DNA from 2 places in the Brenneria tiliae genome. Region 1 is predicted to be linked to the other one. Evidence: predicted binding sites of a transcription regulator. Region 1 holds the regulator's gene; the other holds the start of a gene.

Evidence for each region. The regulator PurR, encoded in region 1, represses purine synthesis genes. The targets are predictions, from matches to a motif close to CANGCAAACGTTTGCNTG.
Region 2: a site for PurR is predicted at 5,270-5,287, ahead of MFP24_RS12940 (NCS2 family permease). Genes of this name have one in related genera too.

Annotation. Positions count from the first base shown of each region.
Region 1 covers NZ_JAKPCB010000090.1:12,104-23,827, reverse strand. Annotated here, with positions in the region: gene tyrS (tyrosine--tRNA ligase) at 1-1,118, opposite strand, end outside; gene pdxH (pyridoxamine 5'-phosphate oxidase) at 1,249-1,917, opposite strand; gene MFP24_RS04865 (MliC family protein) at 2,068-2,379, opposite strand; gene anmK (anhydro-N-acetylmuramic acid kinase) at 2,497-3,609, opposite strand; gene MFP24_RS04855 (outer membrane lipoprotein) at 3,951-4,418, shown strand; gene slyA (transcriptional regulator SlyA) at 4,560-4,997, opposite strand; gene MFP24_RS04845 (DUF1289 domain-containing protein) at 5,167-5,406, opposite strand; gene gloA (lactoylglutathione lyase) at 5,652-6,059, shown strand; gene rnt (ribonuclease T) at 6,170-6,841, shown strand; gene MFP24_RS04830 (Grx4 family monothiol glutaredoxin) at 6,947-7,297, opposite strand; gene MFP24_RS04825 (C40 family peptidase) at 7,629-8,384, shown strand; gene cydH (cytochrome bd-I oxidase subunit CydH) at 8,482-8,571, opposite strand; gene purR (HTH-type transcriptional repressor PurR) at 8,949-9,980, shown strand; gene cfa (cyclopropane fatty acyl phospholipid synthase) at 10,311-11,471, shown strand; gene MFP24_RS04805 (riboflavin synthase subunit alpha) at 11,534-11,724, opposite strand, start outside.
Region 2 covers NZ_JAKPCB010000098.1:97,809-109,532, reverse strand. Annotated here, with positions in the region: gene pfkB (6-phosphofructokinase II) at 1-136, opposite strand, end outside; gene MFP24_RS12965 (EAL domain-containing protein) at 388-1,116, opposite strand; gene MFP24_RS12960 (EAL domain-containing protein) at 1,765-2,418, opposite strand; gene MFP24_RS12955 (hypothetical protein) at 2,690-2,848, shown strand; gene cspA (RNA chaperone/antiterminator CspA) at 3,094-3,312, shown strand; gene lpxP (kdo(2)-lipid IV(A) palmitoleoyltransferase) at 3,689-4,612, shown strand; gene MFP24_RS12940 (NCS2 family permease) at 5,395-6,744, shown strand; gene MFP24_RS12935 (dipeptidase) at 7,128-8,135, shown strand; gene MFP24_RS12930 (ABC transporter substrate-binding protein) at 8,154-9,227, shown strand; gene MFP24_RS12925 (ABC transporter ATP-binding protein) at 9,249-10,322, shown strand; gene MFP24_RS12920 (ABC transporter permease) at 10,319-11,182, shown strand; gene MFP24_RS12915 (ABC transporter permease) at 11,179-11,724, shown strand, end outside.

The sequences.
Region 1 (11,724 bases):
CCGCGCGACGGCACCAGCTCGGCGTTGACCAGCGCCTGCTGTAAATCGGCGCTTTGCTCCAGCTCGACGATCGGCATGCCATCCTGAGCCAGCTGGGCGAAATCTTCTTGCGTCATATCCTGCAGCGAACCGGAAAACAGGCTCTGGGTAATGCGGCGCGCCGCCGCCAGGCCCGCTTCGCCATGCACCATACGGGTCACTTCTTCCGCCAGCACATGCTGCGCGCGCGGCGCCTTACCGCTGTTTTTATCCTCTTCTTCCAGCGCATCGATCTCTTCAAGGCTCATAAAGGTGAAGAATTTCAGGAAGCGGTAAACGTCGGCATCGGCGGTATTGATCCAGAACTGGTAAAACTTGTAAGGACTGGTCTTGCTGGCGTCCAGCCAGATTGCGCCGCCTTCGGTTTTACCGAATTTGGTGCCGTCGGACTTGGTGATCAGCGGCACGGTCATGCCGTAAACCTGTTGCTGATTCATGCGGCGGGTCAAATCAATACCGGAGGTGATATTGCCCCACTGGTCGGAACCGCCGATTTGCAATTCAACATAATGCTGCCGGTTCAACGAGGCGAAGTCATAGCCCTGCAGCAGATTGTAGGAAAACTCGGTAAAGGAAATGCCCACGTCGTCCCGGTTCAGACGCTGCTTGACCGCTTCCTTGTTAATCATCTGATTAACCGAGAAATGCTTGCCGATGTCGCGCAGGAAATCCAGCACGTTCATACTGCCGAACCAATCATAGTTATTGGCGGCGATCGCGCTGTTTTCGCCGCAGTCAAAATCCAGAAACGGCGAGACCTGGCGGCGGATTTTTTCCACCCATTCGCTGACGGTTTCCGCGGTATTCAGCTTACGCTCCGTGGCTTTAAAACTCGGATCGCCGATCAGGCCGGTCGCCCCGCCCACCAGCGCCACCGGTTTGTGCCCCGCCAGTTGGAAACGTTTCAGGCAAAGCAGCGGAACCAGATGTCCCAAATGCAAGCTGTCGGCGGTAGGATCGAAGCCGCAATACAGTGCGATCGGCCCTTGCGCCAGTCGCTCCGCCAACGCTTCCTCGTCCGTCACCTGGGCAATCAGCCCCCGCTCTTGCAGTTGTTTAATCAGGTTACTACTCGCCATCGATAACTCCGTTTTTATGCCAAATATCGTGTTGTACGCCCATCCCGCTCAAAAGCGGCGATGGCGCGAAACGCCATAGGATAAAGCGCTCACGGCAGGATCGCCAGAGTTTAACCAGGATATTTCAAGATTAAGGCGCTAAACGATCAACCTTCCAGCCGTCGCCCTGCCGTTGATAGAAGAAGCGGTCATGCAGGCGGTGCTCGCCCCCCTGCCAGAACTCCATGGAGTCGATAGTAATGCGGAAACCGCCCCAGAAACTCGGCAGCGGCACTTCGCCTTGCTGGAATTTCTGTTTGAGCTCCAGAAATTTGCTCTCCAGAATGCCGCGGGCCGAGATCCTGCTGGACTGTTTGGAGACCCACGCGCCGATCTGGCTCTCTTTCGGCCGGCTGTGGAAATACTTAATGACATCAAGCGCGGGCAGCTTCTCGGCACGCCCCAGCACCATGACCTGTCGATCCAGCATGTGCCAGGGAAACAACAGGCTCACCTGCGGATTGTGCGCCAGATGCCGCGCCTTGCGGCTTCCCATATTGGTGTAAAACACCATGCCCTGTTCATCGTAATGTTTTAACAGCACGATACGCTGATAGGGTTGCCCCTGCTCATCGACGGTGGCGACCGACATGGCGGTGGGATCCGCCAGCCGGGCTTCACATGCCTGCTTCAGCCAACGCTCAAACAGATCCAGCGGATTGTCGGTAAGGTCGCGGCGGCGCAGTCCTCCGAGCGTATACTCACGGCGCAGATCCGCGATATCGGGTACCTGAAAGGAAGGCGTACTTTCCTGTGTCATAGTGTGATGATGTCCCGCTGTGGCAAGTTAAAAGAGGAGATGAATCTCGTTATTCTGCGCCCGTACCCGCAAAATCTCAATCGCCGGCGACACCATCGGTCGTTGTCGGGTCAGCATCAACCCGAGCAAAAACGCCGCGTTACAGCTCGCTCATCGCAAAACGCAGTCATCAACGATTACCCGTTCGCCGCGCTGGATAAAGGCGTGGTTTCCCTTGCTCCAGAAAGTGTAGTTTCCATCGCTGAATCTTGCGCCGGAGGCAGAGGGGATCTGCGGTAGGGTGTGACGTTCTCCGTCCAGCAGGAAAACGACCTGTGACGCCGATTTATCGTCCTGCCGCATCGTTACCGTCAGCGGCATGGTGCCGCACTGATAAGACAGGGTGTTAACCGACCGTTGATGACCAAAATAGCTGCATCCGCTTAATAGGACCAGCACCGCCCCTGTCAGCAGTGATTTCATTATTCTTCTCCCGTTGTTGCCGATAGCGGTGAAACGCGCGACGCGCGGACGGCATCGACGCTTTCGCCGCGTTCAGTGTAGCAACAGGCCGGTCGATGACATCTCAGCAAAATCCGATTAGTCGATCGCGGCGGGGTAAATCGCCCCCAGCACCGTTTCCCGGCTGGCGCCGGTAACGGATGGCAGATTTCCCGGCAAGCCGGATAGCGTGCGGGAAGCCAGCCAGGCGAACGCCAGCGCTTCCATATCATCGCCGCTGACGCCGAATTCATCCGTCGGGCCGACTTCAATACCGGGCAGCAGGGCCGAAAGCCGCGCCATAATCAGCGGATTCCGGGCGCCGCCGCCGCACACCAATAATCGTTCGCAGCCGCCGGCCAGCAGAACCTGATCGGCAATACTGACGGCCGTGAGTTCAACCAGCGTGGCCTGAACGTCCTGAGCCGGGATCGGCGGCAGCCCGACCAGTTTTTTCTCCAGCCAGCCCAGATTAAAGTATTCACGCCCGGTGCTTTTCGGCGCCGTCAGGGAAAAATAGGGATCGGCCATCATTCGCCGCAGCAACTGCGGTTCAACCTGCCCCGCCGTGGCCCATTTGGCGTCTTTATCGTAGGGTTGCGCGCAATGACGCCAGATCCAGGCGTCCAGTAGCATATTTCCCGGACCGCTATCATAGCCGCGCACGGCGGCCCCCGGAACCAGCAGCGACAAATTGGCGATGCCGCCGATATTCAGTACGATGCGGCGCTCGGTCGGGTGCTGCAGCAGCGCGTGATGAAACGCCGGCACCAGAGGCGCCCCCTGCCCGCCGTAAGCCAGATCGCGGCGACGAAAATCGCCCACGGTGGTAATGCCGGTCATGGCGGCAACGCGGTTGTTATCGCCGATTTGCAGCGTACAGCCCGCCGTGCCGTTCGGCTCATGCCAGACGGTCTGCCCGTGACAGCCGATGGCGGTGATATCCCGCGCATTCACTCCCGTCTCTTTAAGCAATGCCAGTACCGCCTCGGCGAACAGGATCCCCAGGCGGGTATCCAACTGCCCCAGTGCGGACAGCGTGACCTGCTGTCCCTGGCACATGCCCAGAACGGCCTTTTTGATATCCTGCGGCAGCGGGTGGCTATAGCTGGCCTGCTGCGCAACTGTGTATTCATCAATAGCCGCCAGCACCACGTCAATACCGTCGAGGCTGGTGCCCGACATCACACCGATATATCTGCCTGATCTCATTTCATGACCTTTTCCCCGCAGGGTAAAGAAAACTAACAATTAAACATGGGTCCGGGATAAAAATAGCATTTTAAAGCACTGAATTATTATATTTTTTATGTTTTGTTATCGCGGTTGAATTTTTGTTAAAAATGTGGCCGGGTGATGAGGTGCAGTATAGCAAAAACCGGGACGGCGGATTTTTCTCTCCGTTTACCATCAATTTAAAGACACTATTATATTCTGCAAAAAAGAGTAAAAAGAGTGGAATGGAACATTAAGCCAGACCATAATTTAACCGTATACCATCGTCGGCCGAGGCAGAGCCAACCCGACATATCGCCATTACAGGAGTATTTATTATGATGAAGCGTTTGCTTGTGGTTACCCTAGCTGGTATCACCCTGGCTGGTTGCGCCAATACCAGTACGCTTTCAGGAGATGTTTACAGCGCATCCGAAGCCAAGCAGGTGCAAACCGTCACCTACGGCACCATCGTATCAACGCGTCCGATACAAATTCAGGCGGGTGAGGACTCCAACATCATCGGCGCGCTTGGCGGTGCGGTTTTGGGGGGCTTTCTGGGCAACACCGTCGGAGGGGGATCCGGCCGTAGTCTGGCAACGGCCGCAGGCGCGGTTGCGGGTGGCGTAGCCGGTCAAAGCGCTACGGGCGCGCTAAATCGGACTCAAGGCGTGGAGCTGGAAATCCGTAAGGATGACGGCAGCACCATTATGGTGGTTCAAAAACAGGGCGACACCAGATTCAGCGCCGGGCAACGCGTGGCGATGGCCAGCAACGGCCGCAGTATTACCGTTTCTCCTCGCTGATTCCTGACCATAATCACCACCCGCACGGTGGTGATTACCATCAATAATCATTACGTTGTTGTTAAAAATGTAGCAAAAATATAACCAACAAGATCGTCAAAGACTATTTCTTATGCCGCAAAGACGGCGATGAAAAATGAACTAAGACTGGCTCTCATGTAACGCCAGTATATTTTTTTCCAAACGCGAAATCAGCAAGGCCAATTCATCGACCTGTTCAGGAGTGATGCCGAATAGAATTTCGTTACGGGTGCGGCTAACTACGTCATTGACCGCCTGTATGATCGGTTCCGCGGCTTCGGTAAGCATTATAAGCTTGGCGCGTCGGTCGTGTGAGCACACATGTCGGGTAATCAAACCCTTATCTTCCAATTGATCCAGCGTTCGGACCAATGAAGGCTGTTCGATCCCTATCGCTTTCGCCAGTTGAATCTGCGACTGACCGGGCGGAAGATGGTAGATATTATGTAGCGTCACCCAATGCGTTTGCGTCAGTTCCAGCGGTTTTAGCCGATGATCAATTAGTGCGCGCCAAACTCGCACCAAACGAGCTAAATCAGATCCTAATGGCAATTCCATAAACTCTCCTTATAATTAGCATGCTAAGTTATATCCCTGGATTGCAATCAACTCTGATTTATAAAAATGGAAAATGATTTTTATTATTTTGAATAATGAGATTCTACCAAATAAACGGATGGTAAAAATGATCTCGGGCTTATTTTATTCAGTGACCGTTTAGAGAGCGTTAAAATAAAGACGGCTGCCGCGACTCCGCGGGCGGCTCTGATTTCCCGCTGCGCAACTGGCGTTTCATCCGTTGCCGGCACAAACGCAGCACCTCCTGTTTCTGCACGTCGCTCATCTGCCCCCAGCCAAAACGCTCATTGCGGCTGCGAAAACAACCGCGGCAAAAACCTCGCTCATCAGACTGACAAACGCCACGGCAAGGATTGGGAACAGCAAAGAGTTCAAGTTGCTCAGGCACCGCGCCTCCTTCTACCACCCCGTTTATTGAAGCCTCGATCGCTCTCGCTGGCAAGTCTTTGCTGACAGTAACAGATGAAATAATTAGATAGCCATTGTAATTAAAGGGGATTTTCCTACGTCATCGTTCTGCCTGGCCGGCAATGGCTTGGACTCGGCATAGCTACAACGCTATACTTCTTATCCGTTAGCTTTTTTTCGCCATGTTGCCGTTCATCACGGCGGCCAACCGAGGAAATTAAAATTATGCGCCTACTTCACACCATGCTGCGTGTTGGTGATTTACAACGCTCAATCGACTTTTATACCAACGTGTTGGGTATGCGCCTGCTGCGCACCAGTGAAAACGCGGAGTATAAATATACCCTGGCATTCGTCGGTTATACCGAGGAAAGCGAAGGCGCGGTCATCGAGTTGACTTATAACTGGGGCGTAGAGCGTTACGATCTGGGCAATGCGTATGGTCATATCGCCCTGGGGGTGGATGACGTGGCCGCCACCTGCGATCGCATCCGCAAAGCGGGCGGAAATGTGACCCGCGAAGCCGGCCCGGTCAAAGGCGGCACCACGATTATTGCGTTCGTCGAAGATCCGGACGGTTATAAAATCGAACTGATAGAAAAATCTCAATCCGGCCAGGGGCTCGGCAATTAATCAATCTCGGCGGGCGCCTGATTGGCGCCCGCCGGATTCCCGCGCATACTGCATCTCTCGCCAAAATTTGCCATAATACGCGCTGTATTTTGTTAAAGATTAAGAGACTAATGGCTGATAATAATGACCTGAACGCCCTGAGCGGTCGTTTCCGTGGGTTTTACCCGGTGGTGATCGATGTTGAAACCGCCGGGTTTAACGCCAAAACCGATGCCTTGCTGGAGGTCGCAGCAATAACATTAAAAATGGACGCCGAAGGTTGGTTGCAGCCGGATGAAACCTTACATTTCCACATTGAGCCTTTTGAGGGCGCAGTATTGGAACCCGCGGCCCTGGCGTTTAACGGCATCGATCCCGGCAACCCGCTACGCGGCGCGGTCAGCGAATACGAAGCCCTGCATGAAATATTCAAGGTCGTGCGCAAGGGATTAAAAGATCAGGGCTGCAACCGGGCCATTATCGTGGCGCATAACGCGACCTTTGATCATGGCTTTATCATGGCCGCCGCCGAACGCTGCAGCCTGAAACGCAATCCCTTTCATCCTTTCGCCACCTTTGACACCGCCGCGCTTAGCGGGCTGGTCCTGGGACAAACCGTGCTTGCCAAAGCCTGTATCGCCGCGGGCATCGCTTTTGATTCCAGCCAGGCGCATTCCGCCCTCTACGACACCAATCAGACGGCGCTGCTCTTCTGTGAACTGGTCAACCGCTGGAAGCGCATGGGCGGATGGCCGCTCGCGTTGGATGAAAATCAACCGGCAGCCGCCTCCGCGGCAAGCTAAGCCCGCTGAAAAAAAGAGAGGGTGGCTTGCGCTCCCCTCTCTTTTCGTTATGCAGGTTTCGTTATACGGCAGGCATCGCGCTTGTACACGCGACTCCAGGCTGGCTTACTCCTGATCCTGCTGCTGGGATTTGTATTTATCCGCCGTCTCTTTAATCAGCGGCTGCAGCTCGCCGCGCTGATACATTTCAATAATGATGTCGCAGCCGCCGACCAGCTCACCGTCGACCCACAGTTGGGGAAAAGTCGGCCAGTTGGCATACTTGGGCAACTCGGCGCGGATATCCGGGTTCTGCAGGATATCGACATAGGCAAAACGTTCGCCACACGCAGACAACGCCTGTACCGCCTGGGCGGAAAATCCGCAGCTTGGCAATTTAGGTGAACCTTTCATATACAGTAGAATCGGGTTTTCAGCGATCTGGCGCTGAATCTTTTCAATTGTCGTTGTCGTCATTCTCTCGCTTCCTCAAACCTTTAGGATGGCTAACGTCACTTTCTTTACATCAGATGAGCCATTACGGCGCCATCCACTCAACGTTATTGTACCGAGGGCGGCAGCCACAAAAAAACGCTATTTTTTATGTGGGTATATTTTCGCCGCGGTGCGGGCCTTATGGGATGAAATTCACGGCGGCAGTGACGATAAATCCACCGAAAAAACCACCATTAACTTTTTTTCACTATTTTGTATGAAGAAAAGAGAGATTCCCACTGTTTTATAATGCCGTTTTCGGGAATACTGTGCGCCATTGGCGATTTAAGGACTATTACCGATCGTTGCTATCATGCGCTTATTTACCGGCCTCTTTATATTATGTTTCAGCCCCCTGTTGGTGAATTTAGCGCAGGCGGCGCCTTATACGCCGAATTCGGCGCCGCAAAAATCCGCGCTGAACGGCGCGCAAGCCAATGCAGGCGCCGATAAGGCTAAAACACCCCGCGCCGCCAAGCATCAACGGCAGCAGGCGTCGTCAAGAACGACGGGCGGCACGCCGGCGCTGGTGCGAAAAAACCTTAAAAAATTGCCGCCGGAAACCCGCCACAGGCTTTACTCCGCACGCTCCAAAACCAAAGCCGCGCTGCAAGACAAAACGGGAACAGGACTGGCGCTGAGCGAGGCGCATAAAAAACGCTATCAGCATGCCAAATTAACGGCGATGAATAAGCTGATGGGCCAGATGGGTAAACCTTATCGCTGGGGAGGCGCATCGCCGTTCACCGGCTTTGACTGCAGCGGTCTGGTTTATTACGCCTATAAAGACGTGGTCAAAATCCCTATCCCGCGCACGGCGAATGAAATGTACCACCTGCGCGACGCGGCGCCGATTAACAAAAACGAGCTGGAGAGCGGCGATCTGGTGTTCTTTCGCATCAACAAGCGCGGCGCGGCCGATCACGTCGGGGTTTATCTGGGAGAGGGGAAATTCATTCAGTCACCGCGTAGCGGCGCGGATATTCGTATCAGTAAATTGAACGAGGATTACTGGCGGGAGCACTATGTCGGCGCACGCCGCGTGGTCACTCCCCAGACCGTTCGCTAACCGGCTCGGGGTCAGCGCCTGCGCGCAAATAATGCGGACGGGTTTTACGCTTAAAACCCGTCCGCGAAGATAAAAAAGAGGCTCGGCCCAGGGCCGGTTAATTCAGTACGGCGGTAAAGCTAAATACGATGATCATCGCCAACGCACCAATGGTGGTCAACAACGACATCTTCAGGTCAGTATCCATAGGCGTCTCCTTTTTTGCGCACACCCATTATCAAAAGAAAGTATCGACCGTCCTGGGAAGATTCAACCAAACTTCAGGGTAAAACTGCATATCACGATTGCCAGTCTTCCATAGTTTGAGAAAAAAATCTCATACCGGCGTCTCGCTAATAGTATAAATTACCGCTTCCACTTTTGCGGCAAATCGGACAAAATCCGCTGTTTGACGACACGCCGCGTATTGGTCGAACAACGCCAGCCTTGCCCCTTCAGGTGTAACATTCGGCATTCTCCTTCTGAAACCCTGTTTTTTTTATCTGGGAAGAGAACATTAAACGCAGGCAAACGATTAACAATATACTTACGACTGTAATAAGTCGTTTCAGGAGTCATTTTTACATGGCAACGATCAAAGATGTGGCAAAACGTGCTGGCGTTTCTACCACAACCGTATCGCACGTGATCAACAAAACACGTTTCGTCGCCGAAGAGACCAGGGCCGCCGTCAGGACGGCAATCAAGGAATTACACTATTCACCCAGTGCCGTCGCCCGCAGCCTTAAAGTCAATCACACCAAATCCATTGGGTTGCTGGCGACCTCAAGCGAAGCCCCCTACTTCGCTGAAATCATCGAAGCCGTCGAAAACAGCTGTTACGCCAAAGGCTACACGCTGATTTTGTGTAACTCACATAACAATCTCGATAAACAGCGCGCCTATCTTTCCATGCTGGCCCAAAAACGCGTCGATGGCTTGCTGGTCATGTGCGCGGAATACCCGCCTGAATTGCTCGCCATGCTGAAAGACTATCGCAACATTCCGATGGTGGTCATGGACTGGGGGCAGGCCCACAGCGATTTTACCGATACCATTATTGATAACGCTTTTGAGGGCGGCTATATGGCGGGCCGCTATCTTATCGAGCGCGGCCATCGGGATATCGGCGCCATTCCCGGCATTCAGGAACGGAATACCGGCAGCGGGCGCTATCTTGGATTTTTAAAAGCGCTGAAAGACGCCGATATTCAGATTCACGATGAATGGATCGTTCAGGGAGATTTCGAGCCCGAATCCGGCTATAAGGCGATGCAGCAGATTCTGGCGCAGAAACATCGGCCGACGGCGGTGTTCTGCGGCGGGGATATTATGGCCATGGGGGCAATCTGCGCCGCCGATGAGCTGGGGCTGCGCGTTCCCCAGGATATTTCGGTCATCGGATACGACAATATCCGCCACTCCCGCTTTTTCACCCCGGCGCTGACCACCATCCATCAGCCCAAAGAACGGCTGGGGCAATCGGCTTTCGCCATGCTGCTGGACCGCATCACCAGCAAGCGGGAAGACGCGCAGACCATTGAGGTTCACCCTAGCCTTATCGAACGTCGTTCCGTGGCCGACGGTCCATTCCGCGATTACCGTCGTTACTCCTGAGAACGGAAACGCACGCCACGCCAACAATGCTTCGGCCAATTTATACTTGTACCTTGGCCGAAGCAGTCATAAACTGATCAGCAGTTTTTAGCACAACAATCATAAATTATCTTTTCACTATCCTTTGAGTGTTCAGCGCATAGGGAGTTTGCGTATTTATCTTAAGGATAAGTGCCTCTACGTGTTTGCGTACCGGCTTTTTTCTCTTCATTTTCCTCTGATATCCGGAGGGTAGACGATGGGTGATCCCACCGATACACCGCTTAATAGGTAATAATTGTCTATGCTTTCCTTGCGGGTACTTCGCGAGCAGCAAGGTAGGGAGAAGTTATGAGTTCATCATGTGTAGAGGATGTCGAGGAACTGGGTCGTCATCATACGTCCTGGTTCCAGATTGTGCGTGAAATGCTGGACATGGCCGATGTCAAAATCAACGGTTCCCGCCCTTTTGATATCAAGGTCAAGAATCCTGATTTCTTTAAACGCGTATTGCGCGAAGGATCATTGGGATTGGGTGAAAGCTATATGGACGGCTGGTGGGAATGTGAGCGGCTGGACGTTTTTTTCCATCGCATACTACGCGCCGGACTGGATGAAAAAATACCTCACCATCTGAAAGATATTTTGCGCGTCGCCGCCGCACGGCTGATGAATCTGCAATCCAAAAAACGCGCCTGGATAGTCGGCGAAGCGCATTATGATCTGGGTAACGACTTGTTTTCGCTGATGCTGGACCCCTATATGCAGTACTCCTGCGGCTACTGGAAACAGGCATCCACCCTGGAGCAGGCGCAGGAAGACAAACTGGAGATGATCTGCGAAAAGCTGCAGCTTCAGCCAGGAATGACGCTGCTGGATATCGGCTGCGGCTGGGGCGGATTGGCGGAATTCGCCGCACGCCGGTACGGCGTCTCCGTTTGGGGCGTCACTATTTCCAAAGAACAGCAAAAATTAGCCCAGCAGCGCTGCAAGGATCTCGACGTCACGATTTTGCTGCAGGACTATCGCGATCTGGATATGCAATTCGATCGGGTGGTTTCGGTGGGCATGTTCGAGCACGTCGGACCGCGTAACTACGACACCTATTTCCGGGTGGTCAGTAAAAATCTTAAGCCGGACGGGTTATTTTTACTGCACACCATCGGCGCCAAAAAAACCACCTCCGAAGTCGACCCGTGGATTAATAAATATATTTTCCCCAACGGCTGCATTCCTTCCGTACAACATATCGCCCATGCCAGCGAACCCTATATGCTGATGGAAGACTGGCATAACTTCGGCGCCGATTACGATCGCACCCTGATGGCCTGGCACCAGCGTTTCCAGCAGCATTGGCCGGAAATTTCCGATCGCTATTCCGCGCGATTCCGCCGTATGTTCAGCTACTACCTTAATGCCTGCGCCGGCGCGTTCCGCGCCCGCAATATTCAGCTGTGGCAGGTGCTGTTCAGCGTTAACGGCATCGAGGGCGGCGTACGGGTTCCGCGCTAAAATAGCAAACCGCCCCCCGCAAGCCGGACGCTTATCCAACCGGCGGGGGGCGGATTTACGCGTTACGCCTCGGGCAGCAGTTCGGACGCCTGTCGGCCGGCCAAGACCCGTTCCACCGTATCTACCACCGCCTGTGTCTGCGGATCAATTTCGATATTCACCCGCTGCCCCAGGCGCCGCTGTCCCAGCGTGGTGCGGTGCAGCGTCTCGGGAATCAAATGCACGCAGAAACGGTTGCGGGTAACTTCACCAA
Region 2 (11,724 bases), on a different contig from region 1:
GTGCAACATTAATGCCGCCGCCTCCGGGTTCGAACACCGGAGCCGTGCAGCGTAGTTTTCCTTCAGGGTAAATTCTGGGCGTGGTTGTGGCGCAATCCAGAGAAGGGGCAAGGGTGAGCGTAAAAATCTGCGGCATAGTATGTCCTCCATTCAGATTTATTAATATTTATTTGATTTTAATGGTATTTAATATTATTCGATAGGCTCAATCCTGTTTGATGAAAAGGCGTTCCGTCAGCCGTTTTATCTGCGAGACGCGTTATGCTGATTAATTGATTATGGAGGAAAAACGCTTAAGTTTCCTGCAGATTGCAGTATGACGGGTATGTTCTGATTGAACAGCTGCGGATAGCGAACGGCGGACAGTGGAAAGAAAAGATTTACACATCATGTGCGCCATGGCGGTCGCGTGCTGGCTTGCGTTGGCAATTCCGGTAAGTTATCGAGCAGGTATGTCGGGTAAATGTTTCCTTGCATCCCCTCTATTCCACTGCATTTCAAATACTCATATTCTGCATAGTCCTGTACGCCGTCAATAATGACGCCGCGACAAAATTTTTTCATATTTTTTACCAGCACCGGGAAAATATGATCTTTGCTGCTTTTCATCATCTCTAAATAAAAATTTTTATCCAATTTTATATAGCTGAAAACTGACTGGGTAACGGCATAGAGGCTGGCGTTGCCTCTGCCCAAATCATTCAGCCAGAGCGGATAGCGTTCGTGCAATTTCGCCAGCAGCGGATTGCGCTTCCCATCGTTAAGATTTGGGAACATTTCATCTATTTTCAAATGGATAAATGGGGAGCTGTCCAGTAAATCACTCAGGAAGCGATCCTGTAGTAGGAAAGTCGCCGTGACGAAATCGATGTTTACGGTTACCAGGACGTCGTTATCAATGAAGTATGAGCGTTTCTCTGAAATACATTCCAGTTGTTCAATCAATAAAATTTGCTTTTCTGACGGGCTCATGGCTTGAATGCGTTTTTTGGTACTCAGCCATCCATCCTTATCTCGGGCAAGCAATTCCATGGCGAACATTTTGTACTGGCAATTATAAATAGGCTGGGTAACATAGTGCCACCTGCCGTTTAAGTCTAATACTGAATCTACCATCTTCCGACTCCCTGTTTACGAAGGTGCGGAATATTATTGATCGATCAGTAAAACTGATCAATATATCCTTATTAATTGCTTAAAATGATTGATTGGCCGATCGATCCGACCCGTATTGATAGGCTATGCCGTTGAATAGTATTGAAAAATTTTGTTTAGTGCAAAATTAAACGGGGGAGTGATTTGAAAGAAAATATTATTTATCAATATATAATTTCACCAAAGCAAAATTTTTTACATTGAACTGTTATGCCGCGGAGTCTGCTGCAACAGTTTATGGTTTGCGGCCCATATGTATTCAAAAAGAATAATTTGCCCGCGAAGTTTCAGGGGGCGCTAAACAATAGCGTATCAAATGTACAGATGGCCTGGTCGATTTTTGATGTCGTCAATCCTGTGCGCGCAACGTTTTTACTACCCGGCGCAAAAGTGACCGTCAGGCTGTCTGGCCGATGGGCGCGGCGGGTCAGTTCCGGGAGCAGTGCGATTTCCTGCCATTGCTATGGCACGGTAATAGTCATTATCTATGCAACCTTCGTTTTCTCATTTTCCGTTTTTTTATTAATTTATCTTTATTTATATTTTTACGGTGTTTTATGAAGGAATAGATAGTGATTAAAGTTGATACTAATAATATGATCGGTAGGCTCATTTTTTTAATATTGGTAAATTATCTAATCTATAGCTCGGGTAAATATGCCCTTGCATTCCGTCTATGTCGCAATTTTTTAAAAGGAAATATTCCGCATTGTTTTGTACTCCCTCGATAATGACGCCTTGACAGTATTTTTTAATGTTTGATATCAGTACAGGTAAGGTATATTCCTTTCCGTTTCTTATCATTTCCCAGTAAAAATGCTTATCCACCTTGACGTAGCTGAATGTAGACTGGCTGAGCGCATAGATATTGGCGTTTCCGCTGCCAAAGTCGTCCAGCCACAGCAGGTAACGTTCATAGAGTTTTGCCAGGAGTGGATTACGTAGCCCATCACTAAGGTTCGGGAAGTTTTCGCTTATCTCCAGACGAATAAAGGGTAAATTATCCAGTAAATTCCTGATATAAGAATCTCGGGACAAAAACATCGCCATGGCGAAATCAACGTTTACCGATAGCAGTATGTCGTTATCTATAAAATAGCATTGCTTTGTTGTAATCGATTCCAACTGATCCACGAGTAACGCTTGCTTTTCAGATGAACTCATCTGCTGAATGTATTTTTCCGAATACAGCCCCTGATCATTGAAACGAGTAAGCAGCTCCATCGCGAATAGCCGGTTCCGGCAACTATAGATGGGTTCCATAACATAGTGCTTCTTAGCATATGAGATTGACTCGACGGCCATCATAATTCCCTGTTTGGCTCTGTTTGGAGCATTATTGATCGATCGCTAAAACTGATCAATATAATTATATTGACCTGATAAAACGATTGGTTTATCGATCAATTCTGGCTATTTGATAGGTTAAAACTTTGATCATTTTGAAATATTCTGGATGAGGCCGATTACGGCCTGAATTTCTCCGCGCCTAATCGGCACGCTGGTAAGATCAAGGACGCGGTGAGGGGAGAGTGTGGTTAATTCGATGGGACGGGTTGAAAGCGGCGCTGTTTTGACGCGGGCCGCGGATATCGCCACTGGAAGTATCGGCGAGATGGCTATGACTGATAAGATCAGGATGATTGCCTTGATTAAGGCGTTCGCTATTATTCCTGTCGGCCTGAAGCAATAAAGGGATAATCAAGATTCTTTGCAAGAAAGGCTTGCTATAAAAATTCGTTCGTGCGTTAATAGCTTCAACGGCCTGGAATGCAGACCTATTTATGAAAGACATTGTAATTAAGCGGTTCCTAGTTCAAGCGATGCACCCAATCTCTTATCCGACGAATTTCCTTCTTATAAGTGCCCATAAGTAATCACTGTTACAGACCATCTCCGCCCTATAGTGGCTATCTAAATATATAAAGGAAATTCTCTATGTCTAATAAAATGACTGGATTGGTAAAATGGTTTGACGCTGGTAAAGGTTTTGGTTTCATCACCCCGACTGACGGCAGCAAAGACGTATTCGTTCACTTCTCCGCCATCCAAGGCCAGGGTAACGACTACAAAAGTCTGGACGAAGGCCAGAAAGTGGAATTCAGCGTTGAAAGCGGCCAGAAAGGCCCATCAGCAGTGAATGTTTCCGTAATCTAATGGTCTTCCGCCGATGAATCTTACCTGGCTTTAGCGCTTTCGTCCGGTTCATCGCTGAAAACACCTGATTATGCATTAAGCCCCGCAGATATTCTGAGGGGCTTAATTATTTCTATTATTACTACTCCTATCCTTATTCCGAATCGAGTATCATGTCCGCAGCTGTTGCCGATTGGCAGGTGGGACCTGAATACTTCTCATGCCCCTTCCAAACCTGCTTTCCCTGCTTTGGCTTTAACCATAAAGACCGAGGCGGTTAGACTGAATTTCGTGCAAGACGGCAACTATTATACGGTAGGTAGTGTCATAGTCGATGTTACGTGCAGGAGTGCTTTCTTTATGCGGTACGCGCTTTGAACACTTAAAGATGAGTCTCATGAGAATTAAACAAACATTTACCAGGGGTTTCCTCCATCCTCGCTACTGGGCCACATGGTTCGGTCTCGGCTTCCTGTTTCTGCTGGTGCAACTTCCCTATCCGCTGCTGATGAAAATCGGCAGCAGCGTCGGCCGTTTTTCCCGCTTTTTTCTTAAACGCAGAGTGGCGATTGCCCGGCGTAACCTTGAACTTTGCTTTCCCGCTATTTCTGTTGCGGAGCGGGAAGCGATGATCGTCAATAATTTCTCCTCGCTGGGGATGGCGCTGGTGGAAACGGGTATGGCCTGGTTTTGGTCGGATCGCCGTGTTCGTCACTGGTTTGATGTGTCGGGACTGGAAAATTTACAGCAAGCCTGCGCCAAAGAGCGCGGGGTGATGGTGATTGGCATCCACTTTATGTCGCTGGAGCTGGGCGGCAGGGCGATGGGGCTGTGCCGGCCGCTGATGGCGATGTATCGGCCGCATAACAATAAAGTGATGGAGCTGGTGCAAACCTGGGGCCGCTCCCGTTCCAACAAGGCGATGATCGATCGTAAGGATCTGCGCGGCATGGTGCGCGCGCTGAAAGGCGGCGAAGCCGTATGGTTTGCTCCGGACCAGGACTACGGCCCGAAAGGCAGCGTTTTCGCGCCGTTCTTCGCCGTGAAGAAAGCGGCGACCACCAGCGGCACTTTTACCATTGCGCGTTTGGCCAAGCCGGCGATGGTCACCACGGTGCTTATCCGCAAGCCTGACGCTTCCGGGTATAAGCTGGTGATTCAGCCTGAGTTGCAGGATTATCCGTATAATGACGAGCAGCAAGCCGCCTGTTACATGAACAAAGTGATAGAAAAGGAAATCATGCGGGCGCCGGAGCAATATCTTTGGCTGCATCGCCGTTTCAAAACCCGCCCCAACGGGGAAGTCTCGCTTTATGCCTGAGAGGGTTGCGGGCTGCGCGGCACTTCGGCGCTGGCGAACGCCGTTATAGCGGGATCCGGCGCCGGTGAGTGACGCAGCGGTAATCTGGCCGGGCGGCAATCACCCGGTACGATTAACGGAAAATGGCGAGGGGGTTGCTACCGCAGTAGGTTTTGCCCAACGCTTTTAATAGCTTATTGATTTTACGGACAATATTCATCTTTATCCCCTTCACGTTTGCTGTTCTCAGAGGTTGAAAGTACCAAAGCTTACGCTGGTGTTTTCAAATATGGCGATGATTTTTTTCAGCAGTTTCATTTTGCGGATTCCTCGTTAGCGAATTTATTTCTGTGATTCTCGTCACGTTTTAAAGCATACTCGAGTTGATATGGCCGGTCAATTTTTTTGTGATGTCAGTCACAAAAAATGAACGCCGAGTTTGCTTGAAGTAAACTGCCGTTTTGATTCATTCCGTCGTCCATCAAAACCTTTCCCCGTTCGCAGTTTCTCTCCCGCCGATCTGCCGACGCCGTTTTTTTATCAGCGGAATGGCTGGCGTGCGTTTATGCGGCAACTATAGGTAAATAGTGTTGATTAGCAGTTGAAATGGACGCCGGGGAAGCAGGATAATCGTTTGCTTCGCATAACCTGGCTCAATTTTGTGGTTTTGCATCGCACGAAGTAATCGTTTGCGTGCACGGCCTTATGGTTCATGGTGCGTCGGCTGACGCATGCCCGGTGCAAGGCCGGGTGAACGGAACCGCATTGACCTTAATAATGATGACATCTCAGGGGATACCACCATGTCAAATACCACTCGTCAGGCGGATAGTGCGCTTGATGCATTTTTTAAAATAACGCAGCGCGGCAGCAACGTGCGTCAGGAAGTGTTGGCTGGATTAACCACCTTTCTGGCCATGGTTTACTCGGTGATTGTCGTACCGGGCATGTTGGGCAAAGCCGGCTTCCCTCCGGCGGCGGTGTTTGTCGCCACCTGTCTGGTTGCCGGGGTGGGTTCATTGCTGATGGGGCTGTGGGCCAACCTGCCGCTGGCTATCGGCTGTGCGATTTCCCTGACCGCCTTTACGGCGTTCAGCCTGGTATTGGGTCAGCAGATCAGCATTCCGGTGGCGCTGGGGGCGATTTTCCTGATGGGGGTGCTGTTCACCGTTATTTCCGCCACCGGGATCCGTACCTGGATCCTGCGTAATCTCCCGCTGGGGGTGGCGCACGGAACCGGGATAGGTATCGGCCTGTTCCTGCTGATTATTGCCGCCAACGGTATCGGGCTGGTGATTAAAAATCCGATTGAGGGCCTGCCCGTCGCCCTGGGAGATTTTACTTCTTTCCCGGTTATCATGGCGTTGCTGGGTCTGGCTGCCACCATCGGCTTGGAAAAGCGCCGCGTTCCGGGCGGTATTTTGCTGGTTATCATCGTGATTTCCATTATCGGCCTGATCTTCGATCCGAACGTGAAATATCAGGGCTGGTTTGCCTGGCCGACGTTGACCGGCGAGGACGGGACGTCGCTGATCTTCAGTCTGGATATTATCGGCGCGTTGCAGCCAGTGATATTGCCCAGCGTTCTGGCGCTGGTGATGACGGCGGTGTTTGATGCGACCGGAACGATCCGCGCGGTTGCCGGCCAGGCGAATCTGCTGGATAAGGACGGACAAATCATCAATGGCGGCAAAGCGCTGACCTCCGACTCCGTCAGCAGTATTCTTTCCAGCCTGGTGGGGACTTCTCCGGCGGCGGTATATATTGAATCCGCGGCGGGTACCGCCGCGGGGGGGAAAACCGGTCTGACCGCGACGGTGGTCGGGGTGCTGTTCCTGCTGATTCTGTTTTTGTCGCCGCTGTCCTATCTGGTTCCCGGCTATGCCACCGCGCCCGCGCTGATGTACGTCGGTTTGCTGATGCTGGGCAACGTGTCCAAACTGAACTTTGACGACTTCGTAGATGCGATGTCGGGCCTGGTTTGTGCGGTGTTTATCGTGCTGACCTGCAACATCGTGACCGGTATTATGCTGGGCTTCGGTTCGCTGGTGCTGGGGCGTATTTTCTCCGGCGAATGGCGCAAGCTGAATATCGGCACCGTGCTTATCGCCGTTGCGCTGGTGGCGTTCTACGCCGGCGGCTGGGCGCTGTAATCCGGCGCGCATGCGGGGGACGTCGTCCCCCGTATAACCTTATACCTCTCCCGCGTTTTTCCTGATTTCCCCGCTATCCCGAATCTGAATTTCGTCACCGGCATCGTGACGCCGATATCCAATATGTAATCATAATGTTTTTTATTTGGCTCATAAGCTAAGCGAAATTTATAATTAACAAATCACATAAAAGGTGGCTTAGAATGCAAATAATGAATAGTAAATAAGGGTTAATAATGGTGGATGAGAGAATCTAATATTAATAAAGCTATCGGCGGGATTTATTTTCCCCGTCAGCGGGAAATAGCTTTTTCGCATCTTGAACGTCAATTCCACTGAGTCCGTATCAGAAACTAATCGTATTATATTCAGGTGATAATTTTATGAGCGCCAGGCAATTACACCAGCGGGCCAGGGTTATCGACGGCTTGCAAACCAGCGAATGGACGCGTGAAAATTTTATTGAAATGCGCGCCGCGGGTTTGACCGCGGTTAATTGCTCCTCCGTGCTATGGGAAAATTTTCGTGAAGGGATTGCCTATGTCTCGCAGTGGAAACGCCTGCTGCGCGAGAACAGCGATTTAATCCGTCCGGTGAAAACGGTGGCCGATATTGCCGCGGCCAAACGGGAAAATCGCACTGGGATCATTCTTGGCTGGCAAAACACCTCGCCGCTGGAAGACAAGCTGGACTATATCGAAATTTTCAAGGATCTGGGCGTCGGCGTGATGCAATTGACCTACAACACCCAGAACTACTCCGGCGCGGGGTATCTGGAGGAGCATGACGGTGGATTGACCGGGTTCGGCAAGGAAGTGCTGGCGGAAATGAACCGCGTCGGCGTGCTGTGCGACTTAAGCCACGTGGGCGATCGCACCAGCGCCGATGTGATTCAACGCTCACGCGCGCCGGTATGCATTTCCCATGTGCTGCCGCGGGCGCTGAAGGACGTTAAACGCAATAAGCCCGATGAGTTGCTGCAAGGCTGCGCCGAAAACGGCGGGATAGTCGGCATCAGCCTGTTTGCTCCGGGGCTGGCGGCAGGCAATGACGCCACCATTGAGGATTATCTCGATGCCATGAGTTATGTCATTGAACTGGTGGGGGAAGATCATGTGGGCATCGGTACCGACTTCTCTCAGGGCCGTCCGCGGCCGGGACCGTATTTGCTGTGGGCCAATCGGGATAAGGGCACCGCTCGCAAGCTAACCGAATTTGGTTCGGTAAAAATCAATAAGCCGCAGGGAATTGCGCGTATCAGCGATATTCCCAACCTGACCGAGCGCATGTTTGCCCGCGGCTGGCGGCCCGAACTGATCCTGAAACTGCTGGGCGACAACTGGCTGCGAGTGCTTGATGCGGCATGGCGGCCCGCGGCTGACGCGGTTTGATTAATCTGAGGCAATCCAATGAAAAATACCTTATCCCGCTTTTCATTATTAAATATGGCCGCTGGCCTAAGCGCCATCGTCTGCTGCGCGCTGATTTCCGTTTCGGCCCATGCGGAGGAGCGCGGGGTGGTTAATATCGTCGGTTTCTCCGGCGTATTTGCCGATAATTATAAAAAATTCGTTATCGAACCCTTTAAAGCCAAATATCCTCATATCGAGGTGAATTACCAGCAAAGCAAGAATTCGGCCGAGTCTCTGGCGTTGCTGACGCTGCAGAAAAATAATCCCAAGATAGACGTGGCGCTGATTGATGTGGCGGTGGCGATCCGCGCCAATAAACAGGGCTTATTTGCGCAGCTCGATCCGAACATCGTCGGCAATTTAAAAGATATTCCCGCCTGGGCCAATATTGACGCCAACCGCACCATCGCCTTCTCCCAGGATAACCTGTCCATTCTGTATAACACCGATAACGTCAAACAGCCTCCGCTCAGCTGGAACGATCTGGCGGATAGTCGGTACAAAGGGAAAATAGCGGCGCCCCTGGCGGATACCCGCGGGGTGATTCTGCTCCCCATTCTGACCAGACTGCAGGGCGGCGATTACAAACGGAGTATTGAACCGGGTATTAACCTGCTCAAGCAAATCGCCCCGAATGTATCCACCTGGGATCCGGCGCCGGACTGCTACGCGGTGATTCAGAGCGGCGAGGCGGATTTGGCGATCTGCTGGAATGGCCGGGCGCAATATCTTCACGATACGCAAGGGGGCAAAATCGGCATCGCCTTGCCGAAAGAAGGCAGCATCGGTCAGACCAACACCATTAATCTGGTGAAGGGCTCCGCGAATGCCCATGCGGCTCAGCTGTTCGTCAATTACGCCATCGGCGCGCAGGCGCAGACCCTGTTTGCCGAAAAGAGTTTCTACGGACCGGTGAATCAGGCGGTGACGCTGCCGGACGCCGTCGCCGAACGAATCTACGGCAGCAAGGAGGCGCAGGCGGCGCAAATGTCGCTGGACTGGCCCTGGGTGGCGGAACAATACGCGCCGTGGATCCAGCGGATTCGCCGCGAAGTCATAGCGGTTAACTGATTTGATGCCGACAGGGTTTATATGTCTGATTTCCATGTTGTGGTGGACGATCTGGTAAAAACGTATCCGGGTTGCGCCGCGCCGTCCGTCGACCACGTCAGCTTTTCGCTATCCCAGGGGGAAATGCTGGCGCTGCTCGGTCCCTCCGGCTGCGGCAAGACGACGATTTTACGCATGATCGCAGGGCTGATAGAGCCGGATGCCGGCGCGATAAGCCTGAACGGGCGGGATATCTCGGCCATTCCCGTTTATCAGCGCAATATCGGCATGGTTTTCCAGTCATATGCGCTGTTCCCGCATATGACCATTGCCCAGAATATCGCTTTTGGTCTGGACGCGCGCGGGGTGGGCCGCACGGAACGGGATGAGCGCGTCAGGAAAGCGCTGGATCTGGTGAAGCTGAACGGTTTTGGCGATCGCCGCGTCGGCCAGCTTTCCGGCGGGCAGCAACAGCGGGCGGCCATTGCCCGCTCGCTGGTGATTGAACCGGCGCTGCTGCTGTTTGATGAACCGCTATCCAATCTTGATGCCAAGCTGCGCGATGAGATGCGTGATGAGATCCGCGACATTCAGCGGCGCACCGGCGTTACCGCTATTTTTGTCACTCACGATCAGGATGAAGCGCTGTCGATGGCGGATCGTCTGGTGGTGATGTCCGACGGCCGTCTGGAGCAAATCGGCACCCCGGGCGATATTTTCGACCGTCCGCAAAGCGACTTCGTGGCCCGCTTTATCGGCAACGGCAACTTTTTCTCGGCGCGCATAACCGCGAATGGGGAGGCTGAAATCGCCGGGTTAGGCGCCATTCGCCTTGCCGGCGAGACGGTGCCGGGCGAGACGGCGCGGCTGTTGATTCGTCCTCACCGCCTGGCGCCGGCCCTGGCGGGGAATAACGCCGGCGTTAATCGCTTCAGCGGTATCGTCGAGCGTATCGTCTATCGCGGGCAGGTGCAGTCGCTGACGGTGATTTGCGGCCAGCATCGGCTGCAGGCGGAGATATTTACCCATGTCGGCTATGCGCCGCAGGTGGGCGATCCTATTACCCTGACCGTCGATCCCGCCGACGTCACCTTAATCCGGCGGAAAACCCCATGAAAGAGCGGACCCATCGGCGCGCCCTGCTGTTAATGCTGCTGTTGCCCGGCCTGCTGGCGCTGGGCGTCACTTTCCTTGCGCCGCTGCTCTGGCTGATGCGCGCTTCGCTTTCCCCATCGGCGTTCAGCGGCGGCGATTCCGCCTGGACGCTGGCGTCTTATCAAAGCATCGTGCTCGATCCTTTTTACTGGCGGGTGGCCGGCAATACGCTGGCGTTGGGTCTTGGCGTCAGCGCGGCGGCGGTGGCGCTTTCCTATCCGGTGGCGTTATTCCTGGTGCGCAGCACCAGCCGCTGGCGAGGCGTATTAACGGCGCTGGCCGTGGCGCCGTTACTGACCTCAATGGTGGTCAGAACCTACGGCTGGATGGTATTGCTGGGGGATAAGGGGGTGATAAACAGCCTATTGCTGTGGCTATCGCTGATTGAGTTCCCGCTGAAATTAACCAATAACGCGCTGGGGGCCGGCATCGCCCTGGTGGAGATTCTGATGCCCTACGCCATTCTGGCGATGCTGAGCGGCTTCGGCAGGCTGAACCGCCAGTTGGAGGAAGCCGCCAGTACCCTGGGGGCCAATCGCTGGCAGATCTTTTATCGCATTATTCTGCCGTTAAGCCTGCCCGGGATTTTAACCGCCGCCCTGCTGGTCTTTGTGCTGAGCATATCGGCGTTCGTCACGCCGCGGCTGATGGGCGGCGGGCGGGTTTTCGTGCTGGGCACGGAAATATTCAGCGAAGCCACGGTCACCCTTAACTGGACGCTGGCCGCGGCCCTGTCGTTTATCCTGTTGCTGCTGTTCGGCGGCATTATTTTTCTGTATCAACGGGCGTTGCGCTCCGTGGAAGGGGAGGGCGCGGCATGACGCGTCGCCGTATCGCGGCCGGCAGGGTTGCCTGGCATGCCTTGATCGCGCTGATTTATCTTTTTCTGTTGGCCCCGATTATCGTGGTGTTGATCATTTCGTTTGATACCCGGCAATATCTCTCTTTTCCGCCGGAGAGTTTCTCCTGGGGTTCCTATCGCAAGGTGATTGATAATGCTGAATTTATCGCCGCTTTCTGGCGTAGTCTGGTCATTGGCGTCACCGTCGGTACGATTGCCGTCATCGCCGGCATTCTGCTTGCGCTGGCGATAACCCGTTACCGTTTCCGCGGACGGCGGCTAATCTCATTTCTGGTGGCCGCTCCGTTTTTGGTACCGCATATCGTGCTGGCGGTGGGGTTGATGCTGGTGCTTGCGCCGCTGGGGCTGCTCGATAGCTATGGCGGTATTATTCTGGCCCATCTGGGCATTACCATTCCCTACACCGTGCGCACCATCAGCATGAGCTTGCTGGCGGTTGATCCCCGGCTGGAAGAGGCGGCGCTCATCCACGGCGCCCGGCCGTTCAGGGTATTCCGGTGT